Linked DNA regions of Flammeovirga yaeyamensis. Each later gene encodes a partner of the first gene's protein in a complex. Links are inferred from orthologs where the notes say so. Each region holds a gene or a part of one and is shown on either strand. Other genes may lie near its edges.

The links.
Region 2: the proteins of secY (region 1) and secA are in contact, whole or in part, in a crystal structure (PDB 3DIN), measured with the Thermotoga maritima proteins. The link is inferred for Flammeovirga yaeyamensis from one-to-one orthologs. Residues at the interface, in WP_004081795.1 of Thermotoga maritima: Glu108, Gly109, Glu110, Glu111, Ala236, Glu237, Arg238, Arg239, Ile240, Thr241, Ile242, Gln243, Tyr244, Ala245, Arg246, Arg247, Val248, Thr249, Gly250, Arg251, Arg252, Val253, Tyr254, Gly256, Ala257, Ser258, Thr259, Tyr260, Leu261, Pro262; in WP_004082002.1 of Thermotoga maritima: Glu261, Ala262, Arg263, Lys300, Ala301, Arg302, Thr303, Ile304, Ile305, Leu323, Tyr324, Asp325, Pro326, Val329, Ser330, Tyr333, Ile336, Lys340, Phe345, Val349, Glu363, Phe364, Tyr374, Ser375, Gly376, Gly377, Glu393, Ile395, Thr482, Ser483.

Annotation. Positions count from the first base shown.
Region 1 is NZ_CP076132.1:4,609,040-4,616,835, reverse strand. The notes cover bases 4,872-7,796. They hold secY (preprotein translocase subunit SecY), read left to right. Parts: upstream 4,872-5,635; coding sequence 5,636-6,958; downstream 6,959-7,796. Other genes in these bases: infA (translation initiation factor IF-1), read left to right, coding at 7,747-7,796; map (type I methionyl aminopeptidase), read left to right, coding at 6,958-7,731; rplO (50S ribosomal protein L15), read left to right, coding at 5,180-5,629; rpmD (50S ribosomal protein L30), read left to right, coding at 4,940-5,119; rpsE (30S ribosomal protein S5), read left to right, coding at 4,872-4,920. Also shown: rplP (50S ribosomal protein L16), read left to right, coding at 294-719; rpmC (50S ribosomal protein L29), read left to right, coding at 728-1,060; rpsQ (30S ribosomal protein S17), read left to right, coding at 1,082-1,336; rplN (50S ribosomal protein L14), read left to right, coding at 1,412-1,780; rplX (50S ribosomal protein L24), read left to right, coding at 1,786-2,109; rplE (50S ribosomal protein L5), read left to right, coding at 2,109-2,657; rpsN (30S ribosomal protein S14), read left to right, coding at 2,673-2,942; rpsH (30S ribosomal protein S8), read left to right, coding at 3,000-3,398; rplF (50S ribosomal protein L6), read left to right, coding at 3,478-4,032; rplR (50S ribosomal protein L18), read left to right, coding at 4,038-4,391; more of rpsE, read left to right, coding at 4,405-4,871. UniProt on the Escherichia coli protein: The central subunit of the protein translocation channel SecYEG. Consists of two halves formed by TMs 1-5 and 6-10.
Region 2 is NZ_CP076132.1:337,318-346,145, reverse strand. Bases 2,058-6,014 are described here. They hold secA (preprotein translocase subunit SecA), read right to left. Parts: upstream 5,642-6,014; coding sequence 2,258-5,641; downstream 2,058-2,257. Other genes in these bases: KMW28_RS01270 (FKBP-type peptidyl-prolyl cis-trans isomerase), read right to left, coding at 5,848-6,014; KMW28_RS01280 (hypothetical protein), read right to left, coding at 2,058-2,158. Outside these bases: KMW28_RS01290 (SDR family oxidoreductase), read left to right, coding at 1-421; KMW28_RS01285 (quinone oxidoreductase family protein), read right to left, coding at 499-1,467; more of KMW28_RS01280, read right to left, coding at 1,577-2,057; more of KMW28_RS01270, read right to left, coding at 6,015-6,402; KMW28_RS01265 (FKBP-type peptidyl-prolyl cis-trans isomerase), read right to left, coding at 6,429-7,553; KMW28_RS01260 (FKBP-type peptidyl-prolyl cis-trans isomerase), read right to left, coding at 7,730-8,641; KMW28_RS01255 (DHH family phosphoesterase), read right to left, coding at 8,661-8,828. UniProt on the Escherichia coli protein: Required for protein export, interacts with the SecYEG preprotein conducting channel.

The DNA.
Region 1 (7,796 bases):
GTCCCAACCAAATTCAACAAACATAAAGTTAAGATTGTGAAGGATATTAAATTTTGATATTTTTTTTGCTAACTACTTGTTTTACAAAAAAAAGTGTCATACTTTTGCAATCCAAACCTCGGGAAACTACGTTCATTAGACATGAGCGAAAGTCCTAATGATTTTAAGATAGATATATACATTCTGTTTATTTAAAAGAATTTAGCTAACTCAAGCTCAAGTTCTCCGAGATGTTTGTGCACTAGACATAAAATATCGCAGGAAGTACCTGCGTGGTAAATAACAGAATAACAATGTTACAGCCAAAGAGAGTCAAGTTCAGAAAGAGACAAAAAGAAAGAAGTAGAAGCCATGGCATCGCTCAACGCGGTCATAGCATTTCTTTTGGTAGCTTCGGTCTGAAGGCACTTGAAGGAGGTTGGATCACAGCTCGTCAAATCGAAGCGTCACGTATTGCGATGACTCGTGCGATGAAACGTGAAGGTCAGGTATGGATTCGTATCTTCCCTGACAAGCCAGTTACTTCAAAGCCAGCCGAGGTACGTATGGGTAAGGGTAAAGGTGCCCCTGCTTATTGGGTTGCTCCAGTGAAAGCCGGAACAATCTTGTTCGAATCTGATGGAGTATCAATCGAGAGAGCACAGGAGTCAATGAGATTGGCTGCGCAGAAGCTCCCAATCAAAGTGAAGTTTGTGGTCAGACCAGACTACGTAGGATAATCTGAGAGATGAAAACAAAAGAGTTAAAGGATCAGGTGAAAGGCTTATCTTCGGAAGAGCTTGCAGAGAACATCAAAACTTCTCAAAAGCAATTAGAAGATCTTGCTTATGCTCATGCAGTATCACCACTAGAGAACCCAATGCAATTGAAAACACTTAAAAAGCAAGTTGCTCGTCTTAAGACTGAGTTGCACGCTAGAGTGACAGTTGAATTGGAGGAAAAGGTTAAAGCTGATAACGTAACTCGTGAGTCTATCTCAGAGTTCTTGCAAAAGTCAACGTTTTTAGCGCCTGTAAACAAGAAGATGGTTTTAAGAGCTATCGAGAAAGTTAACAACTAAGATACCTGATAGAAGAAGATCATGGAAAGAAACTTCAGAAAGCAGCGTCAAGGAGTAGTAGTGAGCGACAAAATGGACAAGTCTATTACAGTGCAAGTGGAAACACGTCAAAAGCACCCAATGTACGGTAAGTACATTAAGAAGACTAAGAAGTTTATGGCGCATGATGAAACTAACACTGCAGGTATCGGAGATACCGTTAGAATTATGGAGACGCGCCCATTGAGCGCGCGTAAGCGTTGGAGATTGGTGGAGGTAGTAGAAAAGGCGAAGTAATTCGTTCTTCTATCCATCTTCAAAATTTAATCATTTTACAATCACCAAGTAAAGAATCCTTATTAGGATAGGAAAATGATACAACAGGAATCAAGACTGTCAGTAGCAGATAACTCAGGCGCAAAAGAGGTACTATGTATCCGCGTGTTGGGTGGTACAAAAAAGCGTTACGCTTCTGTAGGCGACAAAATCGTCGTTTCTGTGAAGTCAGCGATCCCTTCTTCAAATGTTAAGAAAGGGACTGTATCTAGAGCGGTTGTTGTAAGAACTAAAAAAGAAGTTCGTAGAAAGGACGGTTCTTACATTCGTTTCGAAGACAATGCAGCAGTTCTATTGAACGCGCAAGACGAGCCAAGAGGTACTCGTATCTTCGGACCAGTCGCAAGAGAGCTTCGTGAGAAGCAATTTATGAAAATCGTTTCGTTAGCACCTGAGGTACTCTAAGAGTTATGAATAGAAAATTCCATATCAAAAAAGGCGACAAAGTAACAATAATCTCTGGCGAAAATAAAGGCAAAGAGGGAGTTGTACTTACAGTTGACCGTGAGAAGGAGCGTGCCATCGTTGAAGGTGTGAATATGGTTACTAAACACGTTAAACCTACGGCTGAAAAGCCAGAAGGTGGTGTTAAGCAAATGGAAGCACCAATTCACGTTTCAAACATTAAGTTGATCGACCCAGAATCGGGTAACGCTACTCGCGTAGGTCGTAAGCTTGACGAAAACGGTAAGTTGAAAAGATATTCTAAGAACACTGGAAAATTTATCGACTAATGGCTACAGCGACAAGATTAAAGGACAAATACCAAGAGGAAATCGTTCCAGCATTAAAGGAACGTTTCAGCTACAAGTCTGTAATGCAAGTTCCAAAATTGGAGAAAATTATCATCAACAGAGGTGTTGGTGAGGCAGTTGCAGATAAAAAACTTGTAGACATCGCAGTAGAAGAATTATCTACTATTGCAGGTCAGAAAGCAGTACCTACGATGTCTAAGAAATCAATCTCAAACTTCAAATTACGTGAAGATATGCCAATCGGCGCTCGCGTAACATTAAGAGGTGACAGAATGTATCAATTCTTAGATCGTTTGATTACTATTGCTATTCCTCGTGAGCGTGACTTCCAAGGTATCAAGGATAAATTGGATGGTCGTGGTAACTATACTTTAGGTGTAAAAGAGCAAATCATCTTCCCAGAGATCAAACTTGATCAAGTAAAGAAGGTGACAGGTATGGACATCACGTTCACTACCTCTGCTAATACAGATGAGGAAGCTTATGAGCTTCTGAAATTATTTGGAATGCCTTTTAAGAAAAAATAGTAAACACGAGAAACTATGGCAAGAGAAGCAATAAAAGCTAGAGAGCGCAAGCGCGAAAGATTAGTTGCAAAATATGCAGCGAAGCGCAAAGCGTTAAAAGAAGCAGGTGACTGGGAAGGACTTGATGCTCTTCCTAAGAACTCTTCACCGGTTCGTTTACACAATCGTTGTAAATTAACTGGACGTCCGAAAGGTTACATGCGTAAGTTTGGTATTTCACGTGTTACATTCCGTGAAATGGCATCAGCAGGTAAAATCCCAGGCGTTACAAAATCGAGCTGGTAATTTTAATTTAGGAACCTACGGCACAGAGTGCTGTAAAAATATTTGCAAGCAATGGCAATGACAGATCCTATAGCGGACTACCTTACGAGACTTAGAAACGCGATTAGCGCTAACAAGCGTATCGTAGAAGTACCTGCTTCAAACATTAAGAAGCAGATGACTAAGGTGCTGCATGACAAAGGCTTCGTTCAAGGCTACAAGTTCGAGGATGGTGTAAACACTCAAGGTGTGATTAAAATCGCATTGAAGTATCATCCAGTGACTAAGCAACCTGCGGTTGTTGATTTGGAACGTGTTTCACGTCCAGGTCTACGTAAGTATGCTAGCGCTAAGAACATGCCACGTGTACTTAATGGTTTAGGTATCGCAATCCTTTCAACTTCGAAAGGTGTGATGACTGACAAAGAAGCACGTGAACAAAATGTAGGTGGCGAAGTACTTTGCTACGTATACTAATAAAATATTAGTACAATACTTTAATATAACGGCTGACCGCTTCCCTAGTAGGAAGCCTTAAGCCCTAATTTGAGAAACCATGTCAAGAATTGGTAAAAAGCCAGTTTCAATCCCAGCGGGTGTTGAGGTAAAACTTAACGACAACTTAATCGTTGTAAAAGGACCTAAAGGAGAATTGCAACAGGAAATCAACAAAGACATCGCTATCGAGGTAGAAGGTTCAGAAGTACGTTTCGTACGTCCTTCAGATCATAAAGACCACCGCTCTTTGCACGGTCTTTATAGAGCCTTGACTCAAAACATGGTGGTTGGTGTATCTGAAGGATACAAAAAATCACTAGAGTTAGTAGGTGTCGGTTTTAAAGCATCGGTACAAGGTCAATTATTGGACCTTGATCTTGGTTATTCACACAGAATTCTTTTCCAAGTTCCAGCGGAAATCAAAGTGAGCGCTGAAACTGCAAAAGGACAACCACCTGTAGTACACGTTGAAGGCGTTGACAAGCAATTGGTTGGACAAGTTGCAGCGAAGATCCGTTCATTCAGAAAGCCAGAACCATACAAAGGTAAAGGTGTGAAGTATGTTGGTGAAGAGATTAGAAGAAAAGCAGGTAAAGCTGCTGGTAAAAAATAACAAGTATGGCCACTAAGAAAGATCTGAGAAGACTGAGAATCAAAAGGGGTATTCGTAAGAAGATTTCAGGTACAGCTGAACGCCCTAGACTCTCTGTATACAAAAGTAATACTGCAATCTATGCGCAGTTGATCGACGACCAAACTGGCCGTACTCTTGTTGCCTCTGATTCACGTGAGATCAATGCTGAAAGCAAAGCATCTAACGTTACATTGGCTGCAGAAGTAGGCAAAAAGGTTGCTGAGAAAGCTACTGCTGCTGGTATTTCAACGGTTATTTTTGACCGTAACGGTTACCTTTACCACGGTAAAGTGAAAGCGTTAGCAGAAGGTGCTAGAGAAGGTGGTTTGAAATTCTAAAGAGTTGTCAGAGATGAAACAAAACGTAACAAAAGTAAAATCAGCTGATCTAGAGCTTACAGAAAAAGTTGTTGCTATCAAGCGTGTAGCTAAGGTAGTAAAAGGCGGTAGACGCTTCAGCTTTTCTGCGATCGTAGTTGTAGGTAACGGTGACGGCGTTGCTGGTTATGGTTTGGGTAAAGCCAACGAGGTAACTGACGCAATCACTAAAGGCATCGAAGACGCTAAGAAAAACCTAATGAAGGTACCAGTACTTAAAGGTACTGTTCCTCACCCTCAAAAAGGTAAATTCGGTGGCGGACGCGTGCTAATCAAACCTGCATCTGCAGGTACTGGTGTTATCGCAGGTGGTGCGATGCGTGCAGTTCTTGAATCAGCAGGTGTACACGACGTATTAGCGAAATCACAAGGTTCTTCTAACCCACACAACGTGGTTAAAGCAACTTTTGATGCGCTACTTAAAATGCGTGATCCACGCATGGTAGCTGAGCAACGCGGCGTGAAATTAAGCAAAGTTTTTAACGGCTAATCAAATATTTAATCTAGTTATGGCAAAGATCCGTATTACTCAGGTTAGATCGTTGATCGGTCGTCCTGAAAGACAAAAACGCACAATCAAGGCGTTAGGGTTAGGAAAAATCAACAAAACTGTCGAAAAAGATGTTAATCCACAGATTTTAGGCATGGTAAAAGCAGTTGATCACCTAATCAGCGTTGAAGAGTTGTAATTTCTTTGTACTTTTGCATAAAGCATTAGTACTTTAAAAGGTATTAATTAGGAAACAGTCATGAAACTGCATACACTAAGTCCTGCGAAAGGTGGTAAAGTACGCCAAAATAAGCGCGTAGGTCGTGGACAAGGCTCAGGCCGTGGTGGCACGTCAACACGTGGTCACAAAGGTGCTAAGTCGCGTTCTGGTTATAGCCAGAAGTTTGGCTTCGAAGGAGGTCAAATGCCACTACAACGTCGCGTGCCTAAATTTGGCTTCAAATCTCCATTCAGAGTAGAGTATACTCCGATCAACTTGGAAAATATCCAAAAGATCGCTGATGAGAAAGGTATTACTACTTTCGCGTTAGAGACATTCGTGGAGTTAGGAGTTATTTCTAAGAACGGCAAAGTTAAAGTTCTTGGTAATGGCGAACTAACTGCAACAGTAGAGATTTCGGCGAACGCTTTCTCTGCATCTGCTAAAGAGGCAATCGAAAAAGCAGGCGGAAAAGCGATTACATTGTAAGAAGCTATGAACAAGTTTGTCAAGACACTGAAGAACATTTTTTCAATCGAGGAGCTAAGAAACAGAATTTTATTCACTCTTGCGCTCCTAGCGATTTTCAGATTGGGATCGTATATCGTACTGCCCGGCGTTAACCCTGCAGAACTTGCAGATCAAACAGATGGAATTCTAGGAATGTTAAACGTCTTTTTAGGCGGGTCATTCTCTAGAGCTTCTATTTTTGCCTTGGGTATCATGCCTTACATTTCGGCATCCATTGTGATCCAATTGTTGAGCATGGCAGTGCCTTACTTCCAGCGTATGCAAAAGGAAGGAGAATCTGGTCGTAAACGAATTAACCAAATTACGCGTGTTTTGACGATCGTGATTACACTCTTCCAAGGATCAGGATATTTATATTCTACGATCCCTACAGAGGCAATCGTCATCAAACAGTCATTATTCTACCCAGCATCCATATTAATTATGACTGCGGGTACAATTTTCTGTATGTGGCTTGGTGAAAAAATCACTGAAAAAGGAATTGGTAATGGTATCTCCATGTTAATCATGATCGGTATCATTTCTGGCTTACCTGTAGCATTGTATCAAGAAGTAGATCAATTAGATCAAAACATTTTATTTGTTGCTGAACTTGTTACTTTGTTCTTTATTGTAATGGGTGTTGTTCTATTGAACGCAGCTGTTCGTAAGGTACCTGTGCAATATGCACGTCAGGTAGTAGGTGCTGGAGGTAAGAAACGTACTTTGGCTACTGGCCAACGTTCTTACATTCCATTAAAAGTGAATGCTGCGAACGTGATGCCTATCATTTTCGCACAATCATTAATGTTCCTTCCTTCTATGATTGCAGGCATTTGGGCAGATCAAAGTGATAATGCGAGATGGATTCAGCAAAATTTTGCTGACTTCACATCATTAGCTTACAATTTGACATTTGCAATTTTAATTTTAGTGTTCACGTATTTCTATACGGCGATTACGATCAACCCTGATCAAATGGCAGAAGACTTAAAGAGAAACAATGCATTTGTACCAAATGTGAAACCAGGTGAGGAAACTTCAAACTTCATTAGCTGGATTCTAGATAGAATCACATTACCTTCAGCAGTATATTTAGCAGTTGTGGCAATTTTGCCAGCTTTTGCTAGTATGTTGGGTGTTAGTGCAGGTTTTTCTAGATTCTATGGTGGTACATCACTTATTATCATGGTGGGTGTTATCTTAGATACTCTTCAGCAAATCGAATCATACTTGCTTATGCAAAATTATGATTCAATGATGAAGTCTGGGAATATCAAAGGACGCCAAAACGTGGCAACAGTCTAATGGTATACTACAAAACAGAAGAAGAGATAGAACTAATGCGTGTTAGTGCTGATTTACTCGGCAGAACGCATGGTGAAATCGCCAAGAATATTAATGAAGGGGTAAGCCTTAGTGCTATTGATAAAATCGCTCATGATTTTATCATGGACAATGGGGCTCACCCCTCGTTCTTGAATTATAATGGGTTCCCAAACACTTTGTGCATGTCATTAAATGACGTTATTGTACACGGTATCCCTTCCGATTATGAGTTGAAAAGTGGTGACGTAATCTCTATTGATTGCGGAGTACTTTTAAATGAGTTTCATTCTGATAGTGCATACACTTACCCAGTGGGTGATGTGGATCCTGAAGTAATGAAACTTTTAAAGGTTACTAAGGAATCACTTTATAAAGGAATTGATGCTTGTAAAGTCAATAACAGAATTGGTGATGTGAGCTTTGCAGTTCAACAACACGCTGAAATGCACGGTTACGGAGTCGTTAGAGAATTGGTTGGTCATGGTTTAGGTAGACACCTACATGAAAAACCAGAAGTACCTAACTATGGGAAAAGAGGTAGAGGATTAAAAATCAAAGATGGATTAGTTATCGCAATTGAACCTATGATTAATTTAGGTACAAGAGCAATTACTCAAGACAACGATGGTTGGACAATCCGTACGAGAGATCGTAAACCTTCAGCTCATTATGAACACACTGTTGCTATTGTTAATGGTGAAACAGAAGTGTTGACAACATTCAAGTACATCGAGGAAGTATATCCATTTTAATTAAAATAATATCAAATGCCAAAACAATCTAATATTACCCAAGACGGTACGATCGTAGAGGCCCT
Region 2 (8,828 bases), 4.3 Mb from region 1 along the record:
TTATGCTTCTACCGGATCAGGGTTTGTGGTGCCTTCTGCTTGTTCAAAAGCAGGTGTTTTAGCTCTAACAAGGTCATTAGCGGTGGAGTGGGCAAAGTACGGTATTCGTGCGAATGCTATTGCGCCAGGGCCATTCCCTACAAAAGGTGCTTGGGATAGATTGTTCCCTGAAAATATCAGAGAACAATTTGATGAAGCAGGTAGAGTACCTGTAGGCCGTGTGGGTGAACATCAAGAACTTGCTAATTTAGCAGCCTATCTAATGTCAGATTTCTCTGCGTATATGAATGGAGAAGTGGTGACTATTGATGGAGGTGAGTGGTTAAAAGGAGCCGGAGAATTCAATCATTTAGATGCAATACCTTCTCCTGTTTGGGATGATATCGCCTCATCCATTCGTCAATCCAATAAAAAGAAATAAATGGCAGAAGCCACTGCTTCTGAAAATAAAATCCCCTTGAAAAATGATTTTTCAAGGGGATTTATTTTTGATATTTTTTATTCTTGATCTGGAATCAATAACACTTTACTCGAACTTTTTCCTGATTCAAGAAATTCGTGAGCTGCTTTTCCATCAGATAAACTAAATTCTACTGGCTTTTTGATTTTGACAGATCCATTGGAAATCATATCAAACAATTCTTTAGACCTTTGAAGCCTTTCTTCTTGATTGATCAAATAGCTCCATAAATCACCCCCAGTTAAAGTTTTACTTGTATCCATCAACATTCTCGGGTCTACTGGCTTTGGATCTCCTCCACTCATCCCGTAAAAAACCACATGACCACATTCTTTGGTGACTTCAAAACTGTCTTCTAAAGTAACTCCAACGCTATCGAAAACTACATCTACACCTTTCTGATTCGTAATCTCCATTACTTTAGCTTTCCAGTTTTCGTCTAACTGAACTGCATGATCCGCATCACAATCAATAATGGTTTGTAACTTATCAGCACTTCTTGTTAAGCCAATGACAATACCACCTTTTGCTTTACAGATTTGCGTAAGAATTTGTCCCACTCCTCCTGAGGCGGCATGTACCAACACATATTCTCCTTCTTGGACATCATGACTGTCTTTTGAAAGGTAATGTGCCGTCAAACCTTGGAGAAGTACAGATGCTGCCAATTGAATATCAATTTCTTTGGGTAAAGGAATAGCATGCGTTTCTGGAACCACAATGTATTCGGCATTTGCAAAAGGGACATCAGCGTAAGCTAATTTATCGCCTACTTTATAAAGTTCTGATTTTGATTCTACTACTGTTCCTCCCCCTTCATAACCTGCTAAATAGGGTGGATTTCCCTTTAAATGATAGTTTCCTTTTCTACGGTAAACATCTGCATAGTTTAAACCTATCGCTTCATTTTTAAGTAAAACTTCTCCCTTTTTGATAGATGGTTTTGGAAGATCGATGTATTCTAGAACATCAGGTGAACCGAATGATGAAAATGTGAGTGCTTTCAAAATGTTTATATGATTAGTGTGTAAGTCTTGATAAAAAAATAACTGAAGAACATCATTAAGACCTTCTTCAGTTAAACTATAGTATAACCACCAACTATTTGATGATCAATTAATCATTACTTTCTTTCTCGTCTTCGCCTAATTCTGCAGCTTCTTTTCTAGCTTCAGCTCTATCGATACGAGATTGAACATCTTTTACATCCATTTTTTCCTTTAGAAGAAAAGCTGTTCTATATTTCTTTTTTATTTTTGTGTGCTCAGCATGAGCTGTTAATCTATCGTAGTAGTAACCTGCTTTCACTTTATAGTTCGGTTGCTCGAAAGTAAGGTCAACTTCGTAGTTGCCAAATCTTTCTTTAAGGTTATACACTACATCTTCTGCTCTAGCTCTATCTCTACCCGAATACACTAATATTCTATAGATAGGAATACCACCTAAATCTCTTGAAGATAAATCTCCTAAAATAGTATTGACCTCTTCATTTACATCACCTGTAGGCAAAGTAGTAGACGTTACCGTTTCTTCCACTTCTTGAGGTTTTGAAGCTTCCACTTTTTCTGGGGTTGGCATGTATTTCGAAAAATCAGTATCAATTAAATCTGCCGAAGAAGTGGTCGTGGTTTGAGAAGGTTTACAGCTTATTGCTCCTAAAAATAAACCAACTAAAAAAAATCGTAAGAGTAACTTCATAATAATGATCAGATAATATTCTATTTTCTATGGAGTTTGAATGTAAAACAGGAGTGGATTCTCCTAAGAGTCCACTCCTGAATATATATTTTTGAACGACTATGATTCTAAAATCACGCAGTTTCCTTTTTCTACATCCACCTCAACAGTTTTGTATTTCACACCTTCTTTTACCGTACCGTCTTGATACTTTACAGTCACACGGTCGTTTCTTTGGTATGTTTTATCACTGTGTCTAGGCTTCACCACCTCTACAGGACCTCTCGGTGCTTGTGGAGGAACACCCTCACCTTGTTGAGGTTTTGGATCATTTCCTAAAGCCGAACCTGCTTCTGCTTTCGACGCTGTCACTTGTGGTTCAGGACGTCTTGGCTGTTGAGGAGCCGCTGGCATAGGAGGTTGCTCTTGTACAGGAATTCTAGCTTTTGATAAGAACGAGATAATCTCGTCGTTTACTTCTGCCAAGAATGACTTGAACAACTCAAATGATTCAAATTTATAGATCAATAATGGATCTTTTTGTTCGTGAACGGCGTTTTGAACTTGTTGTTTCAACTCGTCCATTTCACGTAAGTGATCTTTCCACAAGTGGTCGATTACTGCTAAAGTAGCACTTTGACCTAAAGCGGCACTCACCTCATCTCCGTCAGAAGATAATGCTTTCTCAAGGTTTACATTGATTTGGAACATTCTGTTACCATCCGTAAATGGCATCACGATGTTTTCAACTACTCCACCTCTTTCTTCTTTTACTTTTTCGAAGATTGGTTTTGCTTTCTCCCAAATCGATGTATTTTTCGCCTTGTAATGCTCTAATGCTTCTTTGTATAATTCTTGAGTTAAATACTCTTCATTATGTTCCTGGAATCCTTCTTCACTAATCTGAGTGGTTACACCAAGAATTTTTAAAGCATCTAACTTGAATCCTTCGTAGTTACCTACGTGAGTTTCTGAGATATTTACACAAACATCAAAGAATGAGTTCATGATATCTACTTGAAGACGATCTCCAAATAAAGCATTTCTACGACGACGGTAGATTACCTCTCTTTGGTAGTTCATCACGTCATCATATTCTAGTAGACGTTTACGAATAGCAAAGTTGTTTTCCTCTACTTTTCTTTGTGCTCTTTCGATAGATTTAGTAATCATTGAGTGCTGAATTACTTCACCCTCTTCCAAACCTAATCTATCCATTACAGATGCAATACGATCAGAACCGAACAAACGCATCAAGTTATCTTCCAATGAAACGAAGAATTGAGACGATCCTGGATCACCTTGACGACCTGAACGACCTCTAAGCTGACGGTCTACACGACGTGATTCATGACGTGATGTACCGATAATTGCTAAACCACCTGCTTCTTTTACTTCTACAGGTAACTTAATATCCGTACCACGACCTGCCATGTTGGTTGCAATAGTTACTGCACCTGACTGACCTGCTTTGGCTACAACCTCTGCTTCACGACCGTGTTGTTTCGCGTTTAAGACTTGGTGCTCAATACCTCTCATCTTCAACATACGAGACATGATCTCTGAGTTTTCTACTGAAGTTGTACCCACAAGCACTGGACGTCCTTGTTCTACCAACTTCAATACTTCTTCAGCTACAGCGTTGAATTTCTCACGAACAGTTTTGTAAACAAAATCCTCTCTATCCGCACGAACAATCGGACGGTGAGTTGGAACTGTTACTACATCCAATTCGTAGATTTCCCAGAATTCACCTGCTTCAGTAATTGCCGTACCCGTCATACCTGTTAATTTATGGTACATGCGGAAGTAGTTTTGAAGCGTTACTGTTGCATACGTCTGAGTAGCATCTTCGATTTTTACGTTTTCTTTTGCTTCTAGTGCCTGGTGAAGACCGTCAGAATAACGACGTCCTTCCATCACACGACCTGTTTGCTCATCGACGATTTTCACTTTATTGTCTACTAAGATGTAGTCTACATCTTTTTCGAATAAAGTATAAGCCTTAAGCAATTGTTTCATTAAGTGAATACGTTGAGATTTCGTATCGAAGTCCGCAATCAAAGCATCTTTTGCTTCAATTTTAGCTTCGTCTTCCATCTCAGGATCATTTTCAATTTTACCAATACCTGTTGCCAAGTCAGGTAAAATAAAGAAGTCTGGAGAGTTGTGACCTGTTACGGTTTTGATACCTTTTTCAGTCAGCTCCACACTATTGTTCTTTTCCTCAATCACGAATAACAAAGGCTCATCCGCTTCAGGCATACGACGGTTATTGTCTTGCATGTATTCGCCTTCCACTTTTTGAAGCAATTGCTTCATTCCTTCTTCACCAAGGAATTTAATTAGAGGTTTATATTTTGGAAGTGATCTATGTACTCTTAGTAATTGTAAACCACCTTGAGTCTTATCACCTTCTTTGATCAATTTCTTTGCCTCGTTCAACATTTTTTGAGCCTGCTTACGTTGCTCATCTACCAATGTTTGAACTTTAGGTCTTAATTCAGCAAACTCTTCTTGTTGATCGCCTTTAGGTACAGGACCTGAGATAATCAAAGGAGTACGAGCGTCGTCAATAAGAACAGAGTCGACCTCATCAATCATGGCAAAGTGATGCTCTCTTTGCACTAGATCGTCCTTATCTCTCGCCATGTTATCACGTAGGTAATCGAAACCGAATTCGTTGTTTGTACCATAAGTGATATCAGAACGATATGCTTTTCTTCTTGATTCAGAGTTTGGTTGGTGCTTATCGATACAATCTACCGATAAACCATGGAATTGGAATAAAGGAGCATTCCATTCCGAGTCACGCTTTGCAAGGTAGTCGTTCACAGTTACAACGTGAACACCACGCTTAGCCAATGCGTTAAGGTAAGCTGGCAATGTACCTACGAGTGTTTTACCTTCACCCGTCATCATTTCACCTACTTTACCTTGGTGAAGGAAAATACCACCCAATAACTGTACATCGTAGTGGATCATGTTCCATTCTACTTCGTTACCTGCAGCCAACCACTTGTTTGACCAAGTAGCTTTATCTCCATCGATGGTTACGTTCTCGTATTTTGCCGCCATTTCACGGTCATAATCCGATGCAGTAACAGTTATTGCTTTATTTTCTGTATATCTACGACCTGTTTCTTTTACTACAGCAAACGCTTGAGGTAAAAGGTCCATTAAAATTTCTTCTAATTTCTCATTTCGGTCTTTCTTTAGCTTATCAATATCTTTAAAAGCTTTGTCCTTGAAAGCCAAATCCAATTTTGGATCGTTTTCAACTGACTCTTTTAAATCACCAATTTGCTTGTCGATACCTTGTAATCCTTGCTCAATATAATCGATGAAATAAGCAGTCTTAGCTCTTAACTCATCATCGGAAATATTTTGAAGCTTTTGATATTCAGTATTAATTTTATCAAGATAAGGGGTAATTTTCTTTAGGTCCCTTTCTGATTTTGTACCAAAAACCTTTGAAAATAATTTGGTTATGGAATCTAACATATATGTATTTTAATTGTATGATCTTAACGATTGAACTGACTACCTATTTTAGTGCTTAGATAATCGCAACAAATTTAATGTAATTAAACGATTTTCAATAGTTACTAGATAGAAGATATATATGATTATTCACATTTTTTACTATGAAGCAAAAAAAACCGAAGAAAATCAGAGTTTTCTTCGGTTTTTCATTTATTTCTTAGACTTTATTGTTCGTCTGTTTTCCATAAACTATCCACTTGCATGGTAAATACTAATGATGATCTACCTGGAATACTTGGAGGACTCCCGGCCACACCGTATCCATAAGTTGAAGGAATGACTACCTTCGTTTTTTCATGCTCGTGCATTTCAAACAATGCAATATTCCACCCTTCGATAACAGAAGTTTTTCCAAGTACTATTTCAAAAGGAACACCTGTTAAAACATTACTATCAAAAGGAACAGCTTCAGGTCCCATTACCCAACCCGTATAAGTTACGTGAATAGAATCACCAAAAGAGATTTTTCTATCCGGGTTAATAGGCTCTCCAGTAGTCGTACCAGTTGATGTCATATACACACCAAACTTAAAGTATTGATCTACTTCGCTATCATTATCTGCAACAAATACACTATCCGCAACAATGTATTGTCTGATTAAAAAATCTTCGGCAGCTTCTTCGTTTATTTCTTCAAGTACTTCCGTTTTTGTTGTACAAGAAAAGATGCTGAAACAAGCAGCGAATACTAAAAATAAATATGGAATGCGAATTTGCATAGTTTTATAAAAATTGACTGATTTTATTAATCTTCGTCTGCTTCCACAGTGATTTCAAAAACCAACGTTTTGAAAGGACGGATTTTTTTGAACAAATCAAAAGTTTGTGCGTTATCACCAGTATCCCAATACGCAGTATGCGATGGTAATACAAAGATAGCAGTTTCTCCTTTTTTCATTGTTCTTAATGCTTTGTACCAACCATTAATTACTTGAGATGAAGCGTTGCTATCATTAGCATCTTTACTACTTTCGTAAACTACAACATTTAATGGAGAATCAGCATCTTCATTAGAATCAAATACGATATTTTCTCTATTAGGCGATGTTACACCGATAAATTTACCTTCGTAACGAACATTAACTGTATCTCCTGCTGCAATCACATCACCTGATCCTTCTGTTACTACCTTTTTAACGATGTAATCTGGTAACTCAAGTAATTGACCATCTTTACCATATTCTTCTTCAACAATAGATTTGTTTGTGAATAAAGTATCTGATACATCTACATTAATCCCTAAAGAATCTTTTGCATAAGTAATTGCCAATTGCTTTTCGTGTTCTGCTTGAGTGTACACATTTCTCACAGCTTTAATTTTTAGATTCTCAGCTGTAACAATATCATTGAATTCTAATCCAATACCTGTAGAAGCCGTACCTCCAAATGCTAAATAAGATGGAATATAAACTCTTTCTGGTACTTCAATACCATTTAGATTAATTACTGCATCCATGTAGCCTAAGCAAATTGCACCTCTACGCATTGCAAAAGTATATGTAGAATCTTTTAAGAAAACTTGTGTAACCAAGTTATCAGGATCAGTATCAACTTGTTCGTTACCGATAAGCGATTGATCAAATCTTCTAAGGTCTAGAGTAGTTTCAATAATACGTGTATCATGACCACTTTCGTCTGGTTTAGCAGGTGGGAAAAGGATTCCCGCGTTAGGAGTAATGTATACTCCGTAACCTGAACCTAATGATGAAGTTTTGAAATACTCAATATCATTATCGTTCAAGTAGTTTTCCAGGGTTTGAGTATCCTGAGCTACGTAATCGACAATGTCATTTTTAAGACATCCTGATAAGGCTAATAAGAAGCCTGCAGATGCAATAAATTTAAAGAACTTGTTGTAAGTATTGTTCATAAGATAAGTAGGTTTTATTAAATTAGATTTCAATCATTTCACCTCAAATTAGAGGAATACAAATCTACCCTATTGTATGACAACAAATTTACCACTCTTGACAGTGGTAAATCTGCTGTATTTAAATATGTTATAATTAAATAAGTCTATTTAAGAAACTTATCTTAATCCTTAAATTATTTTGAAGCAGGAGTTTCAGCTTTCGTGAAGTCAACTAACTCAACGTCAAATTTAAGAACAGAATTGGCAGGAATTTGAGCACCCATTGCTCTTGGTCCGTAAGCTAATCCAGAAGGGATATACAAAGTAGCTTTAGCCCCTTTGTTTAACAAAGCGATACCTTCGTCCCAACCTTTGATTACTCTACCTTGACCCAATACAAACGGTAATGGTTGCCCGCGATCTACAGATGAATCGAATTTAGAACCATCTAATAATGTACCTGTGTAGTGTACTTTTACATTATCACCTGCTGTAGGGTTCTCACCTTTACCTTCTTTAGTGATGATGTAATATAAACCTGATTCTGTTTTCTGAACACCTTCAATTTTGTTTTCAGTTAAGAAATCAGTGATTACTTTATCGTCTGTAGCTTTTTGTGCTTCAGCAGCTGCTTCCATTTCAGCCTCTTTTACTTGAGTATAGTCCTCTCTGTTATCAAATACTCTTGAGATACGAAGACCAACTTTTACTACGTCTAAGCTGTCTTTTACGAATGGAGGTAACATTTTACCAAAGAAATCTTTAGCAACAATAGACATTTGAGTTGAATCACCCTCGTGAGCCATTGTTAACATCTCGATAATTGGATCAATTTGTTGACCTTCAGCAATTGCTTTTTTGAAAACTGAATCTGGAGGAAGAACGAACATTTCGTACTCACCTCTACCCATCATAGAGTTTTCGAATAATGTTGAGTCTTTATCATCAGAAATACTGAATTTAAATTCTACTACATTGTTTTCGATTGGTTTCACTCCATTTCCGCTTTCAACAATTTTAAACTCTTTCCCTGAAGGAGTTTTCTTAGCACAAGCAACAGCTCCCAACATAAGGGCAGCTACTGCAATTTTTTTAGTAATTTGCATATTTAGTTCAATAAAAAATCTATTTCAGTTTCTCTTCTAAAACTTTCTTAAACAAGACTACTGCCTCATCTATTGTCATTCCGTCCACTCGGCCTCCTGCTGCGTTTTTGTGTCCACCTCCATTAAAATGTTCGGCAGCCAAATCGGCAACAGAAAAATCTCCAATTGAGCGAAGAGATACTTTAAT